3 regions of the Eoetvoesiella sp. genome follow, and region 2 is predicted to be linked to each of the others. Evidence: predicted binding sites of a transcription regulator. Region 2 holds the regulator's gene; each other region holds the start of a gene.
What was found. The regulator HrcA, encoded in region 2, represses chaperone genes, less so after heat shock. The targets are predictions, from matches to a motif close to TTAGCACTCNNNNNNNNNGAGTGCTAA.
Positions count from the first base shown of each region.

Region 1: rpoH (RNA polymerase sigma factor RpoH) is a predicted target of HrcA. The motif match lies at 2,770-2,796, and genes of this name have one in related genera.
Region 3: VNT00_RS01050 (co-chaperone GroES) is a predicted target of HrcA. The motif match lies at 3,999-4,025, and genes of this name have one in related genera.

Region 1 is NZ_DATMGA010000021.1:73,906-79,364, reverse strand. It holds gene VNT00_RS06850 (FAD:protein FMN transferase) at 1-435, opposite strand, end outside; gene VNT00_RS06845 (DUF4198 domain-containing protein) at 481-1,281, opposite strand; gene VNT00_RS06840 (DUF2271 domain-containing protein) at 1,412-1,924, opposite strand; gene VNT00_RS06835 (PepSY-associated TM helix domain-containing protein) at 1,936-2,562, opposite strand; gene rpoH (RNA polymerase sigma factor RpoH) at 2,840-3,724, shown strand; gene VNT00_RS06825 (cation:proton antiporter) at 4,326-5,459, shown strand, end outside.
Region 2 is NZ_DATMGA010000015.1:5,776-11,234, forward strand. It holds gene fur (ferric iron uptake transcriptional regulator) at 138-560, shown strand; gene recN (DNA repair protein RecN) at 607-2,250, opposite strand; gene VNT00_RS04260 (NAD kinase) at 2,254-3,153, opposite strand; gene hrcA (heat-inducible transcriptional repressor HrcA) at 3,276-4,286, shown strand; gene hemH (ferrochelatase) at 4,355-5,413, shown strand.
Region 3 is NZ_DATMGA010000007.1:3,715-9,173, reverse strand. It holds gene VNT00_RS01065 (FAD binding domain-containing protein) at 1-617, opposite strand, end outside; gene VNT00_RS01060 (xanthine dehydrogenase family protein molybdopterin-binding subunit) at 610-2,853, opposite strand; gene VNT00_RS01055 (MarR family winged helix-turn-helix transcriptional regulator) at 3,324-3,812, shown strand; gene VNT00_RS01050 (co-chaperone GroES) at 4,080-4,367, shown strand; gene groL (chaperonin GroEL) at 4,399-5,459, shown strand, end outside.

The DNA.
Region 1 (5,459 bases), on a different contig from region 2:
CCCCATGGTTGGGTCGTAGGCGCCGTCCGATTGTTCGGCGATCTGCAGGGCGCGCTGCAAGACGTGGAAGAATTCCGCCGGTATTTGATACCAGCCCGGCTCGGCCCGGTTCAACATGCTGATCACGCTGTCCGGTTCCCAGGTGCTCATTTGATCGACGACGCGATCCAGCGCGGCCTGGATGGCCTGCTGCAGCGGCAGGCCATGATTTTCGGCAGGCCTGCCGCCCGGCCCCTCGTCGGCGTCTGGCCCACCGGCGCCGGGGGCGCCGTTTTCGTGCGCCGCTTCGCGCGGGATAGCGTACTGGACCGTCCAGGTCGTGCCCATGCTCTCGCCCCGCAATTGCGCGTAGACGCCGGCGCGGCCATGGAGACGGGGCCGGAGATCTGGAGTGGAGGAAACCGCCCGGTCTGCGGTGTCGTCTGGCCGGTTCATGTTTCCGCCGCCTTCAGGGGTGTGGCCGCCGCGCGCCTCGATGGCTTATTGCGGCAGGACTTCCAGCGTGGCCGAATACAGCAGGGAGCGCTTGCTGGCCTGGGGCACCGATGTCTTTTGGTCCTGGCTGGAGATATGCAGCCAGTATTGGCCGGGCTGCGGCCATTTCACTTCGAACTCGCCCTTGTCGTTGGTAGTGAGCTTGATGGTGTTCAGCGTGTCGCGGTAGCGGCTGCCGCCTGGCACGATCTCGACGGGAATCTGGGCGGCGGGCTTGCCATCGATGGTGGCGATGAACTTGGCGTGTTCGCCGGAGAACAGATCGTTGGGGTGGGTGACGGGAATCAGGCTGATGCCTTTGTCGATCTTGCCGATGGCGGTGGGCTTGCCCTTGGTGACGAAGGTCTCGACGCGGCTCACGCGTTCCTGCACTTCGAGCCCCTCGGCCTTGGCCGGCACCTTCTTGGCGAGGTCGGCGGCCGGGCCGAACCAGCGCTTCATCTTTCCGTCTTCCTTCCAGCGTGCCGTGGCGCCGTCGCTGGCGATGGCGATGCGGTAGGTGCCGTCCGTGGTCAGGTGGACGTCGAAGCCGCTGCGCAGTTCGCCGCTGAATTTGTTTTCCGCTTCGACCTGCTTGCCGTCGGGGCCGGTGATCTGCAGGGCGCTCAGGTTCATGGGCCGGTGGTTGAAGTAGAACTTGTCGTTGCCGACGGCCGCGTCCACGGTGACCCAGCCTTCGTCGCCCGACAAGACGGTGGCGGAGGGAACGATCCAGATATCGTGGGCTTGCGTGGCGGCGGGCAAAAGAAAGGCCAGGGCCAGTAGTGGGGTGGCGAAACGTTTCATGACGCGGATCTCCAAAAAAACATGGAAGGCGACGGGCTTGCCCGTGGCCGGGTGTTGAGCGGCGGCTCCCGGAAGAGCCAGAATGGAATGGTTACGGCCCGATCCTGGCGGCGCCAGGGTTGCGGGCTGCCTACGGAGCTACCTTGATCTCGACGGCGCCCAGTTCGTGCTGGCCCTGGACGGTTTGCGTATCGGCCTTGGCGGGTGGCCAGGCCAGGGGCAGGCGCAGCAGTTCGCGTCCGCCTTTTTCGCGCGCCGCCTCGATCGACAGTTCGTAGTTGCCGGCGGGCAGCCCGGCCAACTGCTTGCTGTCGACGCGTATGGTTTGAACCCCCGCCGCGCGGGTGGCGCCGCTTACCCCGTCGGCCGGCGCACCCTGGCTGCGCCCGCTGACCCGCCACCATTGGCGCAGGTCCTTGAGGTACTTCTTGCCTTCTTCGTTCTTGGTGTTCTTTTGTTCGTACCAGACGGCGATGTCGCGCACGGTTTTCTTGTCGGCGCTTTCCAGCCAGACCGCCAGGTAGGGGCGATGGTATTCGGTGGCGTCGATGCGCGGAATGGTGACCTGGATGGTCATTTCCGCGGCCTGGGCGCCGGCGCCGGAAATGCCGGCCAGGGCGCATGCGAGAGTGGTCTTGAGCAGGTGTTTCATGGTTAGTGGCTAAAAAGTATCAGCAGGACGGCGGGAAAGACCAGGCCCAGGCCCACCATGGGCCAGGTCGAGATCCGGTTCTTGGAATGCAACTTCAGCAGCAGCAGGCCGGTCAGTCCGAAAATCAGGCAGGCCACCGCGAAAATATCGATGAACCAGCTCCAGACCACGCCGGTGTCCCGGCCCTTGTGCAGATCGTTCAGGTAGGCGATCCAGCCGCGGCTGCTGTGCTCGTATTCGACTTCGCCGCTGGCCCGGTCGATGGAAAGCCAGGCGTCGCCGCCGGGCTCGGGCAGCGATACGTAGACTTCGTCGGCCGAGAACTCGGCCGGCCGGCCATGTATGCGGATGCCCAGTTGCTGGTCGAGCCAGGTTTCGGCAGTGGCGGGCAGCTTGCCCTTTTTGGCCGAGGCCGGCGGCGGCAGTTCCTGCAGCAGGTTCTGGGGCATGGTGGCGTGGCGGGTGATGACCGAAGGCGCGCTTTCGAACAGGGCAGCGTTGTTCAGGGTAAGGCCGGTGGCCGCGAACAGGATCAGCCCGATCAGACTCAAGGCGGAGCTCATCCAGTGCCATTGATGCAGGGTTTTAAGCCAATAAGTACGGCGGCGAACTGAAGGCGAGGGCTTCATACGGGGTTGCAAAATAAGGTAGGGGCGGTGCTGGTGCGCGGGTGTAAAGAGCCGGTTGGGTTGGCCGTGGCAAAAAACCGCTTAATTCTACATGAAATGGGAATTATTATCAGCTAGAGCCTCGCGCGGACCTTTCCGGAGAAACAATTTAAATAATTGAAATCCGGGCTGTTTTCAGAACTTTTTCCCTATGGGGCAGTCATAAAATTAGCACTCTCGGCAACAGAGTGCTAATATCTGATAACGTGGTTTTTCTTTCTAAGGATCGCCCAAAACGATGACATCCAGTTCGCATTCCCTGGCCTTGTCCAATACGGCCTTGACAGCGGCCATTGCAAACCCTGGCGCGCTTGGCACCATCGAAGCCTACATAAGCGCCGTCCATCGCCTGCCCGTTCTCACGCACCAGCAAGAAATCGAGCTGGGCAAAAAAGTGCGCGACGACACCGACCTCGACGCGGCGCGCCAGCTTATTCTTTCGCACCTGCGGCTGGTGGTTTCCATCGCCCGTCAATACCTGGGCTATGGCCTGCCGCATGCCGACCTCATCCAGGAAGGCAATGTGGGCCTCATGAAGGCCGTCAAGCGCTTCGACCCCGATCGCGGCGTGCGCCTCGTCTCGTTTGCCGTGCACTGGATCAAGGCCGAAATCCACGAATACGTGGTGCGCAACTGGCGCATGGTCAAGGTAGCCACCACCAAGGCGCAGCGCAAGCTGTTCTTCAATCTGCGCCGCATGCGCCCCGACGGTTCCGCGCTCAATCCCGAGCAGATCCAGGAAATCGCCGCCGAGCTCAATGTTCGGCCTGAAGACGTCAGCGAAATGGAAGTGCGCATGTCCGGCCACGAAATGGCCCTGGAAAGCCCGCACGACGACGAAGACGCATTTGCGCCCATCGCCTACCTGTCCGACGACGCGCAAGAGCCCACCCAGGTGCTCGAGCGCCGGTTCCACGACGATCAGCAGGGTGCCGGCCTGGCCGATGCCCTGCAGGTCCTGGATCCGCGCTCGCGCCGCATCATCGAAGCGCGCTGGCTGCAGGACGAGGGCGGCGCCACGCTGCACGAACTGGCCGCCGAATTCGGCGTTTCGGCCGAACGCGTCCGCCAGATCGAAGCGGCCGCGCTCAAGAAAATGCGCCAATCCCTGGCCGCGGCCTGATCGCCGCCCCAGGGGCGGCTCGCGGCCGGTTTTGTGCTTTACAACTAAATACAAATTCCCGTAAAAATTGCCGAACTTATTGTCCGGCGGCGACACTAATCATCATGAGCAATATGACTGGTACCTGCTTCTGGCTCGTATCTGTTGTTCATTCGTCCGCTTCTGCTTCTCCTCAATCCCCTCCCTTTTGAAGCGGATGTTTATGGGACACCAGCACGGTGTCCCATTTTTTATGCGCCGCCGCTTTGCGCCGTGCGGGTCGCCCCAAGGTAAAAAGCCCCCTCGGGGGCAGCAAGCCGCTCGCGCGGCGCAGCGAGGGGGCACCTTTTATGCGTCGCGCACCTTGCGCTACACATTCGGCTGTAGCGGCGCCACGTTTCTCCTGTCTATTATCTGAATCCGGAAAGAAAAAAAGCGTATCCTACGCGAACGGGCGCCGGCAGCACGGGCGGAGGAAGCCGTTCGCCGCCACGCTCCCGGCAGGCGGCCAGGCCGGTTCGGGCATCCATGCCGAATCGGCCTCGTGCTTCGCGATGGCGGGCGTTCCGCCTCTCCTGCCGCGGCAAAACGTGTTCATACCATTTCGAGGGTGTCGTTGACGATGGATGTGGGGTTTCTGGTTTTCGGGGTGGCGGTGCTTCTGGCGCTGGTGTGTTTCATGCCGGCCCTGGCCGGCCGCCTGAGCCTGCCGTACTCGGTGCTGCTGGCCATCGTCGGCATCGTCCTGGGCGTGATCATCCATGTGCACGACTGGATGCCCAGAGTGCTGTCGGGCATTTTCAACGTGCTGCAGCACTTCGAGGTTTCCTCGGAGACCATCATCTACGTTTTCCTGCCCATACTCTTGTTCGAAACCTCGCTGGCCACCAATGTGCGGCGTTTGCTCGACGACATCGGTCCCATTCTCATGATGGCCATCGTGGCCGTGGTGGTGTGCACCGTGGCCGTGGGGTTCTCGCTTAGCGCGGCGTCCGACTACGGCCTGGTGGTGTGCCTGATGCTGGGCGCCATCGTGGCCACCACCGATCCGGCCGCGGTGGTCGGCATGTTCCGCGAGGTGGGGGCGCCCAAGCGCCTGACCACCCTGGTCGAAGGCGAATCGCTGTTCAACGACGCGGCATCCATTTCCCTGTATTCGGTGCTGCTTACCATGCTGTACAGCGGCAGTACCGACGTTTCGGTGCAGTCCATTTTTTCCAGCTTCCTGTACAGCTTCCTGTTCGGCGGCCTGGCGGGATTCCTGATCGGACGCCTGGCGTGCTGGTTGTTCATCCTGCTGCGGGGCTGGCCCATGTCCGAGGTCACCCTGACCGTGGCGGTGGCCTATCTGACTTTCTTCATCACCGAGCATTATTTCGGAGCATCGGGCGTGGTTGCCACCGTCATTGCCGGCCTGGTCGTCGGGTCGTCCGGCCGCACGCGCATGTCGCCCACCACGTTCGAGCAGCTCGAGCATTCGTGGTCGCAGTTCGGGTTCTGGGCCAATTCGCTGATCTTCCTGTTTGCCGCCATGTTGATCCCGCGCATGATGACCGACGTGACCTGGGTGGAAATCCTGCTGGTGGCGCTGCTGTTCGTGGTCACGCTGGCCGCGCGCGCCGTCATGGTCTTCGGCGTGCTGCCGCTGCTGGGACGGATGGGGCTCAGCACCAAGGTCAGCCGCTCCTATCGGGCGGCCATGTGGTGGGGCGGCTTGCGGGGCGCGGTGTCGCTGGCTCTGGCGCTGGCGGTCACC
Region 2 (5,459 bases):
CCTGTTATATGAGGTAGGATAAAACCGTTATCATAATGGTTTAAGAATAAACGCATAATAGCGTTAGAATGAACCGGGCGCCGGGGTTGTTGCCCGGCGCCTCAGCTGTCCACCTTCCGCCAGAGACTATTTTATCCATGAACGAACAAAATGAACTGAAGAACATGGGTTTGAAGGCAACGTTTCCGCGCCTGAAAATCCTGGACATTTTTCGTAAAGCCGATCATCGCCATCAAAGCGCCGAAGATGTCTACCGCGCGCTCATCAACGAAGACGTAGACATTGGCCTGGCCACCGTCTACAGGGTGCTCACTCAGTTCGAACAGGCGGGTATCCTAGTGCGCAGCCAGTTCGATGGCGGCAAGGCCGTGTTCGAACTCAACGACGGCGACCACCACGACCACCTGATCTGCACCAATTGCGGCAAGGTGGTCGAATTTACCGACCACGACATCGAAAAGCGCCAACATAAAATCGCCAAGGATCAAGGCTTCGTGCTTGAAAGCCACACCATGATGCTGTACGGCATTTGCGGCGACTGCCACACCAAAATGCGCTAAGGCGCCTGCCGGCCCGGGCGGTTTCCGCCGCCCGCCGTTCGTGCTTCTAAGCGGCCAGCATTTCCCTGGCGTGCCTGCGGGTGGTGTCGGTTATGGTCAGCCCGCCAAGCATGCGGGCCACCTCGTCGATGCGGCCCTGTTCGTCCAGGGCTTCGATTTGCGACAACGTAATGCCCTTGGCGGTTGTCTTGCGCACTTCGTAATGATGCGTCCCGCGCGCGGCAACCTGAGGCAGGTGCGTAACGCATAGCACTTGGTGGCGCTGGCCCAGCTCTTTGAGCAGACGGCCGACGACTTCCGCCACGGCGCCTCCCACCCCGGTGTCCACTTCGTCGAAAATCAGCGTGGGCACGCGCGCCGCCTGGCTGGCAATGACCGACAGCGCCAGTGAAATCCGCGCCAGCTCGCCGCCCGAGGCCACCTTGGCCAAGGGCCTTGGGCGTGTTCCGCCATGGCCGGCCACCAGGAACTCGACGCTTTCGTCGCCCTGGGCCGAGGCGGGCGAGGGGGTTAGCTCGATCTTGAAGCTGCCGCCCTGCATGGCCAGGGTTTGCATGGCTTCGGTGACCAGCCCCGACAGCTTTGCCGCGGTTTTCTGGCGGGCCTTGCCAAGCTGCTGGGCAAGCTTGCGGTAGTCTGCCTGGGCTTGCGCGGCGGTTTCCCGCAGCGCGTCGATGTTTGCGGCGGCGCTGTTTTCGCCAAGCTGCCGCAGCAGTTTCTGGTGCAGTTCGGGAAGCTCGCCCGGCTCGACACGGAATTTGCGCGCGGCATCGAAGATGCTGGACAGGCGCTGCTCGGCTTGCGCCAGGCGTTCGGGGTCGAGGTCGAGCTTGTCGAGGTAGCTGTTGAGGTCGGAGGCGGCCTCGGCGGCCGCGATGCGGGCCGATTCGATGGCCTGGCCGATGCTGTCCAGCCGGGTATCGTGGCGCAGCAGTTGCGAGATTTGGTGCGCGGCGGCGTTCAGATACGATTGCGCCGAACCCTCGTCGTTGTCGAGCGCGGCCAGCGCCTGCGTTGCGCCTTCGAGCAGGGATTGGGCGTGGGCCAGGCGGCTATGGTCGTTGCTGAGCTTTTCCCATTCGCCTTCCTGCAGGCCCAGGCTGTCGAGCTCGGAGGCCTGGCGTTCGAGCTGCTCGCGTTCTTCCTGGAGCGTGGCTTCGTTGCGCTGGGCCAATGCCAGCGCCTTGTCGGCCTGCTGCCAGTGCTGCCAGGCTTGTTGCACCTGCCGGGCAAGCGCGGTGTGGCCGCCCTGGGCGTCGAGCAGTTCGCGCTGGCTCGATGCCTTGAGCAGGCTTTGGTGGGCGTGCTGGCCGTGGATGTCGACCAGGTGTTCTCCCAGTTCGCGCAGTTGGCCCAGCGTGACCGGCAGGCCGTTGATGAAGGCCTTGCTGCGTCCCTGCTGGTCGATGACGCGCCGAAGCACCAGGACGTCGTCGGAGTCCAGCTCTTGTTCGGCAAGCCAGCCGCTCAGGCTTTCGGGGGCCTGGAAAACGGCGCTGATGTCGGCCCGGCTGGCGCCTTCGCGTATGGATCCGGCATCGCCGCGCGCGCCCAGCGCCAGCGACAGCGCATCGATGAGTATGGACTTGCCGGCGCCGGTCTCGCCCGAGAAGACGGTAAAGCCCGCCTCGAAGGGGATTTCCGCCTGGTCGACAATGACGAAGTCACGGATGTGCAGGGTGCGCAGCATGGCTTATTCGGTTTCGTCCGACAGTTGCGGCATGCGATTCCATTGCAGCTTGCGCCGCAGGGTGGAAAAGAAGCTGTAGCCGATGGGGTGGATGAACTGGACGGTATGCTGGGCCCGGCGCACGTCGATGCGGTCGCCGGGCTGGCAGTCGGACCAGGTTTGCATGTCGAAGTGCACGCTGGCGCCGGATTCGACGCGGCCCAGCGCGGTGATGGTCATGCTTAGCAGCCCGCTGTCGGGAATGGCGATGGGCCGGTTCGACAGCGCTTGCGGCGCGACGGGTACCAGCAGTATGCCGTTGAGCCGGGGGTGTAGGATGGGGCCGTTGGCCGAAAGGGCATAGGCGGTGGATCCGGTGGGGGTGGCGATGATGAGGCCGTCGGCGCGCTGGCTGTACATGAACGAGCCGTCGAGCTCGACGCGCAGTTCGATCATGCCGCCCCGTCCCGCACGGTTGATGACGACGTCGTTCAGGGCGATGCCCGAGAACAGGGTCTGGTCGCCGCGTACGATCCGTCCTTCGAGCAGGATGCGTTCTTCGACCTCGAAATTGCCGTGAATGACGCTGGCCAGCACGTTGGTGGCGTCGTGCAGGGGGATGTCGGTGATGAAGCCCAGCCGGCCATGGTTGATGCCGATAAGCGGTACTTTGCTGGGCGCGAGCATGCGGCTGGCGCCCAGCATGGTGCCGTCGCCCCCCATGATGACGGCCAGGTCGGCCTGCCGGCCGATTTCTTCGTAGCTGGCGACGGGGTATTCGGCAAGGCCGGTGTTCTGCGCCGTTTCGGCTTCGATCAGTACCTTGCATCCCGCCGCCCGTATGGTTTCGGCCAGACTGCGCAAGGGGGCATCCAGACCCGTATCCTGGTGCCTGCCGATAAGTGCGACAGTTTTAAAATGCATGTGGGAATACCTTGTCGAGTTTTTTTTAGGATATTTAGGATAAATTGATTATATGTTCCCCCGGGGGGTTGTGGCTGTACGTAAAACACCCTGTTTGCCGCCGAATTGCGTAATATACGAATATGGATGATCGAGCCAAAGCGCTTTTAAAAGCCCTGATAGAACGTTATATCGCCGACGGGCAGCCCGTGGGTTCGCGCACGCTGTCGAAAGTATTCGACCTTTCGCCGGCCACCATACGCAACGTCATGGCCGACCTCGAAGAGCTCGGGCTTATCCATAGTCCCCATGCCTCGGCCGGGCGTGTTCCCACGCCGCGCGGCTATCGCATGTTCGTCGACAGGCTGCTGGCGGTCCAGCGCTTCGAAGTCCTTCAGCCCAGCGAGATCCGCGAAATGCTGCCGGCCGCCGAGCCCAGCCGGGCGGTCAGCGCCGCCGCGACGCTTTTGTCCAACCTGAGCCAGTTCGCCGGCGTCGTGCTGGCGCCCAAGCGCGCCCAGGTGTTCCGCCAGATCGAGTTCATCCGCTTGTCCGAAAAACGGGTGCTGCTCATCATCGTCACGCCCGACGGCGACGTGCAGAACCGCATCCTGTTCGTGCAGCGCGACTACCTCGAGCAGGAACTGCTGGAAGCCAGCAATTTCTTCAACCACCATTTCGCCGGCATGTCCTTCGAAGAAGTGCGGGTGGCCATCGCCGACGAACTGTCTTCCCTGCAGGCCGATATTTCCCGCCTGATGCAGGCGGCGGTCGAGGCCGGCACGGCCAAGGTCGACACCGACGAATCCGTGGTCATCTCGGGCGAAAGCAAGCTGCTCGACATCTCCGAAATCGCCTCCGACATGGATCGCCTGCGCCGCATGTTCTCGCTGTTCGAGAAAAAAACCGACCTGCTGCAGCTGCTGGACGTATCCAGCCGGGCCCAGGGGGTGCAAATCTACATTGGCGGCGATTCGCAATTGGTGCCCATGGAGGATGTCTCGGTCATCACCGCGCCTTATGGCGTCAATGGCAAGGTGGTGGGCACCTTGGGCGTCATCGGTCCGACCCGCATGTCCTACGAGCGCGTCATCCCCATCGTCGACATCACCTCCCGCCTGCTGTCCAATGCGTTAAGCCATAATCAAACCTGATCCCGCTTCATTGCCAGCCCGTTTTCGCCGCCGGCATTGCCGCGGCTTTGCTTTTGCCAGGAATTTCCGTGTCCCGATTTCTCCCCGAGCCGTCCGATCCGCATGCCCTCGAGGCTACCCCTCCCATCCGCCTGGCCGGGCCGATTGGCGTTCTCATGATCAATCTGGGCACGCCCGACGAGGCGACGGCGGGCTCGATCCGCAAATACCTGGGCGAATTCCTGTCCGATCCCCGCGTCATCGAAATGCCGCAGTGGCTTTGGCAGCCCATATTGCGCGGGGCGGTGCTGCCCTTGCGGCCGCGCAAGCTGGCGCCGCGCTATAGGGAAATCTGGCTGGAGCAGGGGTCGCCCCTGCTGGTGTACAGCCTTGCCCAGGCCCGGGCGGTGCAGGCGGCGCTGGTCGGGACGGGGATCGATGCCGTGGTCGAAGCCGGCATGCGCTACGGCAACCCTTCCATCGCCGATGCGCTGGCGCGCTTGCGCGGCCGGGGGTGCGAGCGCATTCTTGTCCTGCCCATGTATCCACAATACGCGGCCAGCACGACGGCCACCGCCGTGGACGCGGTCATGGCCTGCCTGGCGCGCGTGCGCAACCAGCCGGAACTGCGTTTCGTCAAGCGCTACAACACCGAGCCGGCCTATATCGAGGCGCTGGCCCGCCAGCTGCGGCAATTCTGGCAGGAGCGCGGCAAGCCGCAGCGCCTGCTGCTCAGTTTCCATGGCCTTCCCCGTGTTACCGTGGAGCAGGGCGATCCCTATCACCGCGATTGCATGGAGACCGCCCAGGCCTTGCGCCAGCATCTTGGCGAAGACGGGCAGCTCGTGCACGTGGCGTTTCAAAGCCGTTTTGGCGCCCAGCGCTGGCTCGAACCCTACACCATGCCGACCCTGCAGCAGTGGGCCAGGCAGGGCATTGCCCAGGTCGACGTACTGTGCCCCGGCTTCCTGGCCGACTGCCTCGAAACTCTGGAGGAAATCCAGATGCAGTGCCGAGACGCCTTCCTGGGCAGTGGCGGCAAGCAGTTCCGCTACATTCCCTGCCTGAACGGCGATGCGCAGTGGGCCGAGGGTCTTGCCCGGCTCATCCGGCGCCATATTGAAGGCTGGCTGGCGGGCCGAGGATAGTCCGGATGGGCAGGCCCTGCTTGCAGACGGGGCGATCAGGGCCGGT
Region 3 (5,459 bases), on a different contig from region 2:
CTGCGCGCGGCGACCAGCGCCACGCTTACCAGCGGCCGGTGTTCGGCGGCGGTACGCAGGAAACGGCTGTACACCCCGGCCGCGCCCGCCGGCAGCGGCGGTACGCGCACTTCCAGCAAGAGCTCGTCGGACTCGAGGGCGTTTTCAAAGAAGTCCACCAGGAATTCGCTCAAGGGCATCGTGCGCTCGCCGCGCGTGCTGCCCAGCACCACACTGGCGTCCAGGGCCAGCAGGCAGCTCGGGGGATCGGTGGACGGATCGCCATAGCACAGGTTGCCGCCCAAAGTGCCCTGGTTGCGAACCTGGGGGTTCGCCACTTGGCCGGCCATGGCGGCCAGCACCGGATAATGCTGCCGGACCAGGCTCGACGACGCAATATCCGCATGGCGCTCGAGCGCCCCGATACGCAGCCCCCTGGCCGGGTCGTAGTCGATGCCGCGCAGGCGGTCGATCCTGGCCAGGGACACCAGATGCTCCGGGCGCAGCATGCGCTGGCGCAGGGTCAGGATCAGCGCCGTGCCGCCGGCGATCAGCCGCACCTCTTCGTCCTCGAGTTCGGCCAGCAAGCGGCTGGCTTCTTCGACCGAGGTGGGTTCCAGATAATTGAAATCACGCATTTGCCGCTCCTTGCTGCTCTTTTTTGGCCTGCAACGCCGCCAGCACCCGCTCGGGCGTAATCGGCAAGTCGCGGATACGCACGCCGACCGCGTCGTATACCGCATTCGCAATGGCCGGCGCGGCCATCAGGATGGCCGTTTCACTCGATGCCTTGGCTCCGTACGGACCGATCGGATCATTGGTTTCCACGAAATCGGCATGCAGCAGGGGAACCGATTCGGCCGTCGCCATCGTGTAGTCGGCGAAATTGCCGTTGGCGATGCGCCCGTCTTCCAGCTTCAGTTGTTCGTACAGCGCCCAGCCCATTGCCTGCACGCAGCCGCCGTTCGCCTGCCCGTGCACGGCGGTGGGGTTGAGCGCCTTGCCCAGGTCGTCCGAAAGATAGCTGCCCAGCACCGTGACCTGCCCCGTCTCGGTATCGACCTCGACCTCCACGGTCTGCGCCGCGAACGAATGCGTCGGCGCGCAGTTTCCATACAGATCGGAATCCGGCTCTTCGGTGGGAGGATCCCAGGTTTCCGTCACCTGGAAGCCTTCGCCGCCATGGCGCCAGATATGGGCCCGCGCCAGCTCGTCCAGGCCCAGCCTGCGATCGGTGCCGCGCACCTGCACGCCGCCGCCGTCGGCCAGTTCCAGGCTGCCCGGGTCCGCCTGCAGCAGATCTTCGGCCAGCACCAGCAGCTTGGCGCGCGCCGAGCGACAGGCCTTGATGGCGGCGTTGCCCGCCGACATGGTCACGCGGGATGCAAACGAGCCCAGGGCGTAGGGCGCGCTATCCGTATCGGGAGGCATGAGGCGCACTTGCGACAGGGGTACTTTGAATTCATTGGCGATGATCTGGGTGAGCATGGTCATCGCGCCCTGGCCCATGTCGCATTCGCCGCACTGCGCCACGATGCCGCCGTCCTCGTTCAGCTTGATGGCGACCGTCGAGCCGTCCCAGTTGCCCATCGTGCGATTGCCGCAAACATGCATGGCGGCGGCCAGGCCCAGGCCGCGCCGGCGCACGCCGGTACCCCGAGGCGCCGCGCGCTTCGCGGCCCAGTCCACGGCTGCCGTGGCATTGGCCACGCACTGCTTGAACCCGGTGCTGCGTATCTTCCAGCCATGCACAGTGGTGTCGCCCGCGCCAATGGCGTTGCGCTCGTAAATTGCGGCGGGATCCAGGCCAAGCTCGCGCGCCATGGAGTCGATGTGGCTGTTCAATGCAAACAGCATCTGCGAACCACCGAACCCGCGGAATGCGCCGTGAGGAGGCGTATTGGTATAGACCAGTTCGGCGTCGCAGCGCACGTTGGCGTTGCGGAACATATTGTCGCTGCGCATGGACGACACATGCATGACCTCGCCGGCCAGGCCGGCATAGGCGCCGCAATCGGCGACGATGCGTACATCCTTGGCGACGATGATGCCTTCGCGCGTCATGCCCAGCTTGAGCGTGATGCGCTCGGGAACGCTGGTACAGCACGACAGGAAGTCTTCCAGCCGGTTGTTCAGGAGACGCACCGGGCGCCGGGTGCGCAGGGCCAGCAGGCCAGCCACCAGTTGGTTGTCGTCCTCGACGATCTTGCCGCCGAAGCCGCCGCCGGTGGTCTGCTGCGAAACGCGCACCGACGAAATAGGTAATTCAAGGGCCTTGGCGATTCGGGCACGCGCCAGCGACACGGTCTGGGTCGACGTCCAGACATGCAGCCGGTCATCGGCCTCGAGCGAGGCGACCGACACCATGGGCTCCAGATAGCCAGGATATTGCGAAGAAGTGGTGTAAGTGGCTTCGTACACCAGATCCGCCTTGGCGAAGGCGGCATCCACGTCGCCCCGATGAAAACGGATCTCGTGGGCGACATTGTCCTTGCGGCCCGGATGCACGGTGGGCGCCTCGGGGTCCATGGCTTCATCGGTGGTCAGCAGTGCGGGCAGCTCTTCGTATTCGACACGGATCAGATCCAGCGCATCGCGGGCTATGTCTTCGGAAATGGCTGCGACGGCAACCACTTCCTCGCCCGCGAAGCGAACCACCTTCTTCGCCAGAATGTAGCGATCCTTGACCGGCCCTCCACCCCAAAGCGTATTGGGCGCGTCATCGCCGGTAAGCACCGCCCTCACGCCCGGCAAGGCCAGCGCGGCCGACGTATCGATGCTGACGATGCGGGCGTGCGCGTAGGGGCTGCGCAAAATCGCGCCGTGCAACATGCCGGGCACCTTCAGGTCTCCGGCATACTTCGCCCGGCCCATCACCTTGGCCTGGTGATTGACCTGCGGAATTCCCTTGCCAATCGTGGAATGCCGCGACGTCAGGTCGTCGACCTGGGGCAGATCTTCGATGAGATCGACCGTTGCAGAGTCTTTCATGGCTACATCGCCTTCCAAATGATTCATATATGAAACAAAGTTTTAATATTCTGTTATTTTGGACTTATCAATTTGAGGAATCAACAAATAATTCCACCTATTGACACGCGCAAAACATTTTGATAAATCATAATAAGAATATGCCGGGACTACATTTTGCAGGCTTCGGATAGCCCGATAATTTTTGATTCCTCAAAATTTTGTTCTTGATTCAGGTGCGGACGCAGCGCAAAATCCTGTTTATTATGACTTATCAAATTGATAAGTCATAATAACACCTATCAATCGCTTCGCGTTCCATTTTCCACCCCCGCCCGGAGACAATCGGGCCATAAAAAATATCAAAGCTGGCCGTGAAAACACATCAATCAACCCGCCGCCGTTGGGAGCATATCGAGCCAGACGGCTCCAACCTCACCGTCGAGGATTTTCTTTCCGTCCCCATAGTCAGGATCGCGGCGCACCTCAAGCGTTTTCCCTCCACCTATGCCGGCCAGGCGGACCTGACCCTGCCCCAGTGGCGCCTGCTTTCCGTGGTGGCCCACCATCGCTCGATCGCCCTCAAGCAACTGGCTGAAGTCTCGGCCAGCGACAAGGCGATGGTCAGCCGCACGGTCAAGGAACTGATCCAGCGCGAACTCGTCTACACCACCTCCATGAATGCCGGCGACCGTTCGCTGGTCTGCAAGATCACGCCCAAGGGCGCCAGGATGGTGGGCGAAATCATCCCCAAGGCCTGCGCCAAGCACGCGGAACTGCTGCTCACGCTCACCCCCCGGGACCGGGTGCGCTTGTACGACATCCTGCAAAAGCTGCAGGGCGTCTGCGCGGAAATGGACTGATCCGGCATGCAAAGAGCCGAAGCCCGGCCAGACAAGGCCTGAACGCGCAAAAAGGGAATTCCAGCCGCTGCCGGCCGCCCACCTCCCAGCCGTTGCAGGCCGCCGTGGACGTGGTATCCGCCCGTAGCACTAAAAATGTAACAACCCTACTGGCAGTACTTGAAGAATTCCACATCGCCCCTATAATTAGCACTCGAAGGGGCAGAGTGCTAACAGCCAGTCCCCACGGTTAATGTTGACCAATTTTTTTGATACAGGAGTTCCTTCATGGCACTGCGTCCTTTGCACGATCGCGTGATCGTCAAACGTCTGGACAACGAGCGTACCACCGCTTCGGGTATTGTTATTCCTGAAAGCGCCGCTGAAAAGCCCGATCAAGGCGAAGTCATCGCTGTCGGTCCTGGCAAAAAGACCGAAGACGGCAAAATCCTGCCTGTTGACGTGAAAGCTGGCGACAAGGTTCTGTTCGGCAAATACGCCGGCCAGGCCGTGAAAGTCGATGGCGAAGAACTGCTCGTCATCCGCGAGGAAGAAATCCTCGCCGTCATTCAGTAATTTACAACCGAATTAAGCAAGGAATACAAGAATGGCTGCTAAGCAAGTACTATTCGGCGACGACGCGCGCACCCGCATCGTCCGCGGCGTGAACACCCTGGCCAACGCCGTCAAGACCACCCTGGGCCCCAAGGGCCGCAACGTTGTGCTCGAACGCTCGTTCGGCGCCCCCACCGTCACCAAGGACGGCGTCTCGGTTGCCAAGGAAATCGAACTGAAGGACAAGTTCGAAAACATCGGCGCCCAACTGGTCAAGGAAGTTGCCTCCAAGACCTCCGACAACGCTGGCGACGGCACCACCACCGCCACCGTTCTGGCTCAAGCCATCGTCGAAGAAGGCCTCAAGTACGTGGCCGCCGGCATCAACCCCATGGATCTGAAGCGCGGCATCGACAAGGCTGTCTCCGTCGGCATCGAAGAGCTCAAGAAAATCTCCAAGCCCTGCACCACCAGCAAGGAAATCGCCCAGGTCGGCTCCATTTCGGCCAACAGCGACTCCTCCATCGGCGAAATCATCGCCAACGCCATGGACAAGGTCGGCAAGGAAGGCGTCATTACCGTTGAAGACGGCAAGTCGCTGGAAAACGAACTGGACGTCGTCGAAGGCATGCAGTTCGACCGCGGCTACCTCTCGCCCTACTTCATCAACAACCAGGACAAGCAGGTTTCCGTGCTGGACGATCCCTACGTTCTGATTTTCGACAAGAAGATCAGCAACATCCGCGATCTGCTGCCCGTACTGGAACAAGTTGCCAAGTCCAGCCGTCCTCTGCTCATCGTGGCTGAAGACGTCGAAGGCGAAGCGCTGGCCACTTTGGTCGTGAACAACATCCGCGGCATCCTCAAGACCACCGCCGTCAAGGCTCCCGGCTTCGGCGACCGTCGCAAGGCCATGCTCGAAGATATCGCCATCCTCACCGGCGGCACGGTCATCTCCGAAGAAACCGGCGGTTCGCTTGAAAAAGCCACGCTCGAAGAGCTCGGCCAGGCCAAGCGCATCGAAGTCGGCAAGGAAAACACCATCATCATCGACGGCGCCGGCGACGGCAAGTCGATCGAAGCGCGCGTCAAGCAAATCCGCGTCCAGATCGA